Regions from separate parts of the Sphingomonas cannabina genome, predicted to be linked through region 1. Evidence: predicted binding sites of a transcription regulator. Region 1 holds the regulator's gene; the other holds the start of a gene.

The links. The regulator LexA, encoded in region 1, represses DNA repair genes until DNA is damaged. The targets are predictions, from matches to a motif close to GTTCCNCNCTTGTTCT.
Region 2: a site for LexA is predicted at 2,270-2,285, ahead of LZK98_RS01745 (MmcB family DNA repair protein). Genes of this name have one in related genera too.

Annotation. Positions count from the first base shown of each region.
Region 1 is NZ_CP090059.1:2,247,941-2,252,352, reverse strand. It holds gene LZK98_RS10540 (molybdopterin molybdotransferase MoeA) at 807-1,988, shown strand; gene lexA (transcriptional repressor LexA) at 2,044-2,709, shown strand; gene LZK98_RS10530 (ComEC/Rec2 family competence protein) at 2,703-4,412, opposite strand, start outside.
Region 2 is NZ_CP090059.1:341,947-346,358, reverse strand. It holds gene hpf (ribosome hibernation-promoting factor, HPF/YfiA family) at 1-10, shown strand, start outside; gene LZK98_RS01765 (PTS sugar transporter subunit IIA) at 34-501, shown strand; gene LZK98_RS01760 (PaaI family thioesterase) at 491-958, shown strand; gene LZK98_RS01755 (DUF1491 family protein) at 955-1,293, shown strand; gene LZK98_RS01750 (cell wall hydrolase) at 1,513-2,148, shown strand; gene LZK98_RS01745 (MmcB family DNA repair protein) at 2,296-2,790, shown strand; gene LZK98_RS01740 (ankyrin repeat domain-containing protein) at 2,955-3,557, opposite strand; gene LZK98_RS01735 (SCO family protein) at 3,618-4,193, shown strand; gene LZK98_RS01730 (YcgN family cysteine cluster protein) at 4,181-4,412, shown strand, end outside.

The DNA of each region.
Region 1 (4,412 bases):
GATGGCAGCCGAGGCTGGCGGAAGGGAGGATGCCGATCGACATGGCTGCGTCGCCAACCGAATCGGATAGGCTCCCGCTCGTCATCACCACTTGCAACCTAGGGTGTGTTGACGTTCAGCAATCCGCCGGCAGCTCATGCACTCCTCCCCTGGAGGGGAGGGGTGAAGGTCGACAGCCCCTGAGGCGCCCGCCCTTGCAATGTAGGATTTCGCCTGCTTGGCTCGCCCGCTCCGAGCCGCGCGAGCGCCGGGCCGTTCTTTGATTATGTAGATCTCGCCCATGTCGCGTCGGTGTCGCGTTAGCGTCGCCTTGGTGTTCCTCGGTGTCACCCTGATGTCGCGTCCCCGATGCGTCGCTGTCGCGATGCCGTCGCCTCCGCGCCGTGTCCGGGGCGACGGCGCGCAAACACGTGACCTGAGTCAATTTGGTCAACTTTTCGGCGGCCCCGGCACCGGAAAGCCTCGTCCGGACGGGGGGGCCGTTCTACCTATGACTTTCGTGACCTTCGACGGATTTCCGCGGGTTTCCGGCGCCCTCCCAAAGCCGTGCGGCCAGCCGCCTGCCAGTCGGCCACCGACTCGAATGGCTCGTCCGTTGTCAACAGAATGGATGCCATACCAGGCCGACAAATCGCTTTCCTAATAGGATTTGCTTTGCTTGTGTCCCGCCCGGCTACCGCGACGCAGCTGCGGAATTAAGTGGAGCAAAGTGAAAGAATGAAGCGCGTCTCCCTTCACTTTGGAGCTGGTCGCACGACGCATCTGGATGTCGATCGGTCCCAACCCCTGCCACGGATCGGCCGATGATTCCCCTCCTCCCCGTCGCCGAGGCGCAGGCGCGGCTGCTGGCCCTCGCATCGCCGGTCGCGAGCGAACGCGTATCGCTCCATGCTGCCGCCGGCCGCTGGGCGGCCGAGAACGTCCGCGCCCGCCGCACCCAACCTGCGGCCGATCTCTCCGCGATGGACGGCTACGCCATCCGCTTCGCCGACCTCCCCGGTCCATTCCGGCTAATCGGCGAGAGCGGCGCCGGCCACCCCCATGCCGGCAGCATCGACGCGGGCGAGACGGTGCGCATCTTCACCGGCGCGGTCATGCCCGCAGGCGCCGACGCCGTGCTCGTGCAGGAGGAAGCAGAGGACCGCGCCGGCACGATCCACCTCATCGGGGAGGGCCCGCCGCGCCCCGGCAGCAGCGTCCGGCGACGCGGGCTGGATTTCACCGAGGGCGATGTCCTCATTGCGAATGGCGAACGCATCACGCCCGCCCGCGCCGCGCTGGCGGGGCTGGGCGGCCATGCCGAGCTGGCCGTCCGCCGCACGGTCCGCGTCGCGATCGCCGCCACCGGCGACGAGCTGGTGCCGCACGGCGCACCGCTTCGCGACGGCCAGGTCTACGAAGTCAACGCGCTGATGCTGGCGACGATGCTCGCCGATCTGCCGGTAGCGGTCGTCCCGCTCGGCATCCTCCCCGATCGCCTGGACGTGCTTACGGCTGCCTTCGCCGCGGTCGACGCCGACGTCCTCGTCACCACCGGCGGCGCATCGGTCGGCGACCACGACCTCGTCCGCCCCGCGCTGGAGGCCGCCGGCGCCGATATCGACTTCTGGAAGGTCGCGGTGCGTCCCGGCCGGCCGATGATGGCCGGGCGATTGAAGGATGCGGTGGTGCTCGGCCTACCGGGCAATCCCGTCTCCGCCTTCGTCACCGCCACGCTGTTCCTGAAGCCGCTGGTCGCCGCCCTGTCCGGCGCCGCCGATCCCTTGCCGCGCACCCGCACGGTCCCGCTCGGCGAGCCGCTCCCCGCCAACGATTCCCGCGCCGACTATCTCCGCGCCGAGCTGCGCGGCGGCCGCGCCCATGCGTCGAGCATCCAGGACAGCTCGATGCTCCGCACCCTCGCCCGCGCGACCTGCCTGATCGTCCGCCCGCCCCATGCGCCGGCAGCGGTCGAAGGCGACTCGGTGGAAATCCTCGACCTCGCTTGACAGGACGGGGAACAATCCATAAACGTTCCGTGTCTGTTCTGGACGGAGGGACCGAATGCTCACGCGCAAGCAGCACGAGCTCATCTGCTTCATCGCCGATCGCCTGGCGGAAACGGGCGTGTCGCCCTCGTTCGAGGAGATGAAGGAGGCGCTCGACCTCAAGTCCAAGTCGGGCGTCCACCGCCTGATCAGCGCATTGGAGGAGCGCGGCTTCCTCCGCCGCCTGCCCAACCGCGCCCGCGCGCTCGAGGTCATCAAGATGCCCGAGCGCCCCGAAGCGAAGAAGGCGGCCAAAACCGTCCAGCCCACGGCGCCTTCGCGCCTGCCGCAGCCGGCGAACGACGTGATCGAGATCCCGCTGCACGGCCGCATCGCCGCCGGCGTGCCGATCGAGGCGCTGGAGGGTGCGACGATGCTGCCGGTCCCCGCCGCGCTGCTCGGCGCAGGCGAGCATTATGCATTGGAGGTCGCCGGCGACTCGATGGTCGAGAAGGGTATTCTCGACGGCGACTATGCGCTGATCCGCCGCACCGACGTCGCCCGCGACGGCGACATCATCGTCGCGCTGATCGACGACAATGAGGCGACGCTCAAGACCTTCTACCGTGAAGGCGCGATGGTCCGGCTCGATCCCGCCAACCGCGCCTATGATCCGCAGCGCTACGCCGCGGACCAGGTACGCGTGCAGGGCAAGCTCGCCGGCCTGCTCCGCCGCTACTGACCCGCACCCGAGGCCTGCCGATCGCGAGGCGGCAGGACGGTGGCGGGTCGGATCCAGGGATGGCGGCCGGCGGATGCGGCGACCGTCCTCACCCTGGGCGGATCGAAGGTCAGCGTCACCCCGCCCGACCGCGCCAGGAAGCTGCGGTCGAGCTTCAGCCAGCGTGGCGTACAGCCCTGCGGCAACCGGCGATCGCTGACGACGACGTCCACCGTCCGGCAGGCGGCGATCAGCGGCCGTGGATCGACGAGATACGCCGACCGGGTCGCCAGCACCCGCCACCGCCGCCCGCCCCGTTCCAGCTCCGTCAGGCACAGGTCGATATTGCAGCGCGTACCCGCGACATCGTCGAGCACCGGCAACTCGCCGTCGACGCCTCCGCCTTCGCTCAACACGTCGCGGACATAGTCCCCCGCGCGCTCGCGCAGCAGCGCCAGCCCGCCGCCCTGCGTGCGGATGGCAAGATGCCGCCCATCACCGGTGACGATCAGGTCCGGTGCCGGCGTCGCCAGCGCCCAAGCGGCTCCGAATACGAGTGGCGCCAATCCACACCACCGCCAACGGGTTTTCCACAACATTATCCACAGCCCGCCCGCCACCATTAGCGCGAAGGCGCCCCGCGGCATGGCGGGCAGCGCCGCGACCGCGCCCGGCGCATGGGCAGTGGTCCGGGCGATCCACAGCAGCAGGTCGAGCGCCCGCCCGCACAGCCACCACAGCGGCGCCCCCAGACCGCCGAGATCGAGCAGCAACGCCAACGCCTCGAGCGGCATGACCACGAAGGTGGTGAGCGGGATCGCCACGATATTGGCGAGCGCGCCGTAGAAGCCGGCCTTGTGGAAGTGGAACAGCCCGATCGGCATCAATGCCAGCTCGACGACGATGCCGGTCAGCAGCAGCGAGGCGGATCCTCGCCCGATCCTGCGCCACCGCGCCTCCTCGCGCGGGGCGAACCAGCCGCGCACCCGCCCGCCTTCATGCAGCGCGACGATCGCGGTCACCGCTGCGAACGAAAGCTGGAAGCTGGCGCCCGCCACCGCCTCCGGCCACAGCAGCATCACCGCCAGCGCCCCGGCGGCCACCAGCCGCAGCGTCACCGCCTCGCGCCCCATCGCGAGCGCCGCCAGCACCAGCAGCGCCGCGACGCAGCTTCGGATCGTCGGCACCTCCGCGCCGGTGAGCAGCGTATAGCCGATCGCCGCCACCGCGCCCGCGCCGGCCGCGATCAACGGTAAGCGGAAACGCAACGCCAGCCAGGGACTCAACGCCAGGAGCCGCAGCACCAGCAGCATCGTCGCACCGACGACCGCCGTGATGTGCAGCCCGCTCACCGACAGGAGATGGGCAAGTCCGGACCGGCGCATCGCCTCGGCATCCTCCTCGGGAATGCCGCCCTGATCGCCGGTAGCGAGCGACGCCGCGATGCCTCCGCCCGCCCCCTCGATGCGACTCCGGATATGCGCCGACAGCCGCGCGCGCAGGTCTGTCCCCGGCACGTCACCGGCCTTCACGACCTCCACCGGCGCGAATCCGCGGCCGGTCGCGCCGATGCGATCGAACCACGCAACGCGTGTATAGTCATAAGCCCCAGGCACGGCCGGCCCCGGCGGCGGCATCAGCCGCGCGCGCAGCCGGATCACTGCGCCCCGCGTCAGGCCCTGCGGCACATCGGCCTCGGCCAGGTTCACCCGCACATGCGTCGG
Region 2 (4,412 bases), 1.9 Mb from region 1:
CGCCGACTGAGCCCATCTGCCGAAAGATCATCGATGAACGACATTACCGACCTGCTCGGCCCCGACGCCGTGTTCGCGGACATGGCCGTCGGCAGCAAGCGCGCGCTGTTCACCGCGCTCGGCGCCGCTACGGCGAAGCTCTGGGGGATGGACGCCAAGCTGATCGTCGACCGGCTGGCGGCGCGCGAGAAGCTCGGCACCACCGGTTTCGGCGGCGGTATTGCCGTGCCGCACGCGCGAATCGAAGGACTGAGTGGCGTGCGCGGGCTGTTCGCCCGTTTGTCGCGGCCGATCGAGTTCGCGGCGGTCGACGATCTGCCGGTAGACTTGGTGTTCATGCTGCTGTCGCCGGCCGGCGCCGGCGCCGAGCATCTGAAGGCGCTGGCGCGCATCTCGCGGCGGATGCGCGACCGGGCGCTCGCCGACAAGCTGCGCGGCGCGGCATCGCCCGACGCGATCTACGCCCTGCTCACCGGTATCGAAGCCCGCGATGCCGCCTGAGGGGCCGACTCCGCCTGCCGGTGCGGAGGCGCATTTCCGCGCGCTCGAATCGCTTTACGACGCGGCGCCGATCAACCGGCTGTTCGATTCGCGGATGGAGATCGTCGCGCCGGGCGAGGCGCGGATTCATTTCACCGTCGCGGAAAGCTTCTTCCATGCCGCGGGGGCGCTCCACGGCACCGCCTATTTCAAGATGCTCGACGATGCCGCCTTCTACGCGGCGAACAGCCTGGTCAGCGACCGTTTCCTGCTCACCACCGCCTTCAACCTGCTGTTCACCAAGCCGCTCCGGGCCGGACCGGTCGTCGCCGAAGGCCGCTGGGTGAGCGGACAGCGGCGGGTGCTGATTGCCGAGGCGCGACTGGTCGACGCCTCGGGCGAGGAAGCGGCGCGGGGGACCGGCACTTTCATGCGCTCGAATATCCCGCTGGCGGGGCTGCCTGGTTATCACGCGTGATCGAACGTCTGCCGAGTGGTCTCTTGGCCAAGGCGCTGATCCGCCGAGTCCATGATGCCGGCGGCAGCGCGATGGTGCTCGCGCGGGGCGACGATCAGGCCGGGGCGCTGCTGGTGCTGCTGCTCGAAAGGGGGAGCGAGCCGCGTTTCGTCGAGCGCGGAATCGGCCCCGATGGTCGTACCGCACTCATCCGAACGGGCCCGCGCGAGGAGGATGCGGAGGCGATCGCCGCCTATTGGCGCCGCCGAGTCGAGCGCGATCCCGATTTGTGGGTAATCGAACTGGATATCCCGGAAGGAGAACGATTCGTCGCTGAAACGATCGCGTTGAATTGACTTTGCTGCGCCGCGGAATGACCTACCGGTGTCATTATGTTCGCGTTGTGCCGTTCGAAGTGCGATTTCGGCCGGTGACGCAGTCGGGGGGTATCCCGATCCGTATCGAACCCGCCTTATCGAAGAGCGGGGAAGCCGCCGGATCGTGTGCCAACCGCACTTGATCGTTGTTGAATGTCGTTCGTTGCCCGCGCCGCAATTCCTGCGGCCGTTTTTCTCGTGAGCGCCGTGTTCGTCGGCACCTCGGCGCCCGGCTTCGCCCAGAAGCTCGATTCCGCGCCGCTCACTACGCTCAACGCCATCACCCTTCCCCAGGTTCCGCCCGCTCCGGCGCCCCAGGCCGCCGTTGAGCCGACCGCGACGGTTCAGACCGTTCAGCCGCAGCCTGCGATGATCCAGGCGATTCCGGCCGAGAACGAGCAGCAGCCTGTCCAGGCTGAGGACGATTTCGATTCGCTTGCCGATGCCGTCGCTGCGCAGAACACCGCGCTCGACGACGATCGCGAGCTCCAGTGCCTCGCCTCCGGCGTCTATTTCGAATCGAAGGGCGAGCCGCTCGCCGGCCAGCTGGCGGTCGCCGAGACCATCCTCAACCGCACCCGCTCGGGCCGTTTCCCCACGTCGGTGTGCTCGGTGCTGACCCAGCGCGGCCAGTTCTCGTTCGTGCGCGGCGGCTATGTGCCGACCGGCAAGGGCAAGGCATGGCAGACCGCGGTGGCGGTCGCCAAGGTCGCGCAGCGCGACCTGTGGGATTCGGCTGCCGGCAGTGCGCTTTATTTCCATGCGCGGCGGGTCTCGCCCGGCTGGCGGCTGTCGAAGGTCGCCGCGATCGGCAACCACGTCTTCTATCGCTGAGTCGTTTATCTAGGCGGCACCGGCCCGCTCCCCCACCCGGCCACCCAACGGCAGTATCTTATGGGTGGCCGGGTGGGGGAGCGGGCCGGTGCCGTCTTACGGCGCACGAGCGCTTTCCAGCGTTCCCATGATGTTCTAGGAAGGGGCATGGCCAGCGCCGTGCCCCTTTCCGATTCTGCGGCCCCTCTCGTCGCTGCCGACGTCGCGCGCGGGGTGTGCCGGATGCTGCTTCGTCACGATATCGTCGCGATCGCGGAGGTGCCGCTCGACGGCGGGCGCCGTGCCGACCTGATGGCGCTGGATGCCAAGGGCGGGCTGGTGATCGTCGAGATCAAGGTATCGCGGGCCGACCTGCTCGGCGACGCCAAATGGACCGACTATCTGGGGCATTGTGACCGCTTCTACTGGGCGGTGCCGGAGGGTTTCGATGCGAGTCCGCTCGACGGCCCCGCATTCCTGCCCGAGCGTTCGGGGGTGATCGTCGCCGACCGCTATGACGCGGCGATCGTGCGCGAGGCGGCGACGGTGGCGCTGCCCGTCCATGCCCGCCGCCGCTGCACGCTCGCGCTCGCAAGACGTGCGGCGCGGCGGGTGATCGGGCTCATGGATCCGGACGCGTTCGGCGATCTCGGGGGGTATTAGAGTCGGATTCGGCCAGTTGTAGTTGTTCCCCGGCGAAGGCCGGGGCCCAGTATCGAACCGCTCGCAGCGGGGCCCCGGCCTTCGCCGGGGAACAGCTGCTTCAAGCCGGATGGATCAAACTCTGGCCCTCACCGTCCCCCCGGCGTCGTGCCGGGGTCGGAGGATCAGAGTCCCGGTCCCGCAACCCTGCGACTGCTGCCGGCCTTGGGCGCATCGGCGAGCAGCTTGGTCAGCGCCGGCGAGCGGGTGTCGCGCGTCGCATAATCGCGCGCGGACAGACCGGCGACCACGTCGCGCTGGTCGGGATTGCCACCGGCGTCGAGCAGCCGCCGCGCCATCTCGAGATTGCGCAGCTGCACCGCGCGGATCAGCGGGGTCTCGCCCGAGGCATTGGCGAGGTTCACGTTCGCCTTCTGCTGGGTCAGCACGTCGACGCAGTCGAAGCAGCTTGCGCTCACCGCCAGCATCAGCGGCGTGTTGCCGCGCCCGTCCTGGATGTTGATGTTGGCGCCGCGGGCGATGAGGAAGCGGAGATAGGTGACGTCGCCGCGCTTGGTCACGATGTGCAGCGCCGCGTCGCCCGAATCGTCCCGGGTGTTGATGATCCGCGACCCCGGCTTGTCCAGGATCTGCGTGACCTTGTTGCCGTCCGCCTCGCGCACCGCCTTCAGGAACTCGTAGCTGTCGGACATGCGCTGGGCGGGAAGGGCGGCGGGGGCGGCGAGCAGCGCGGCGGCGAGGACGAAGCGGAAAGCGGGCGACACCATCGACGAAGGATCCTGTTGAGCTTGCATGGAACCGATTAGCAGACCAAGGCTCGCGATGCCATGAACAGACGCTTACCGGCTCTCGCCCTGCTGCTCGCGCTCGCCGGCTGCGGCGGCGGCGCGGATTCGCCGCTGGCCGGTGCCCGGATCGGCGGCCCGTTCACCCTCACCGACGAAAACGGCGTGCGGGTCACCGACCACGCTTTCGCCGGCCGCTATCGAATCATGTACTTCGGCTACACCTTCTGCCCCGATATCTGCCCGACCGACGCACAAGCGATCGGCCGCGGCCTCAAAATGTTCGAACAGGCCTCGCCGGCGCTGGGGGCGAAGGTGGTGCCGATCTTCGTCACCGTCGATCCCAAGCGCGATACCCCGGCTGTACTCAAGGAGTTTACCGATCAATTCCATCCGCGCATGATCGGCCTGACCGGCAGCAAGGCCGACATCGACGCGATCACCAAGGCTTATGCGATCAGCTATTCGCTCGAACCGCCGGCGCCGGGCGGCGGCTATCTGGTGCAGCATGTCCGGGTCACCTATTTGATGGGGCCCGACGGCAGCCCAATCGCCTTACTGCCGTCGGATCAGGGGCCGCAGGCGGTAGCGGACGAGCTCAAACGCTGGGTGAAGTGACCGACGAGAAATTCTGGGAGACGCTGCCGCTCGACCGGCTCGACCGCGCGCAATGGGAGGCGCTGTGCGACGGCTGCGGCAAATGCTGCCTCCACAAGCTGGAGGACGAGGAGAGCGGTGCGCTCTACCCGACCAATGTCGCCTGCCGGCTGCTCGACCGGCGTACCGGGCTGTGCAGCGACTATCGCAACCGCCGTGCGCATGTGCCCGACTGCGTGC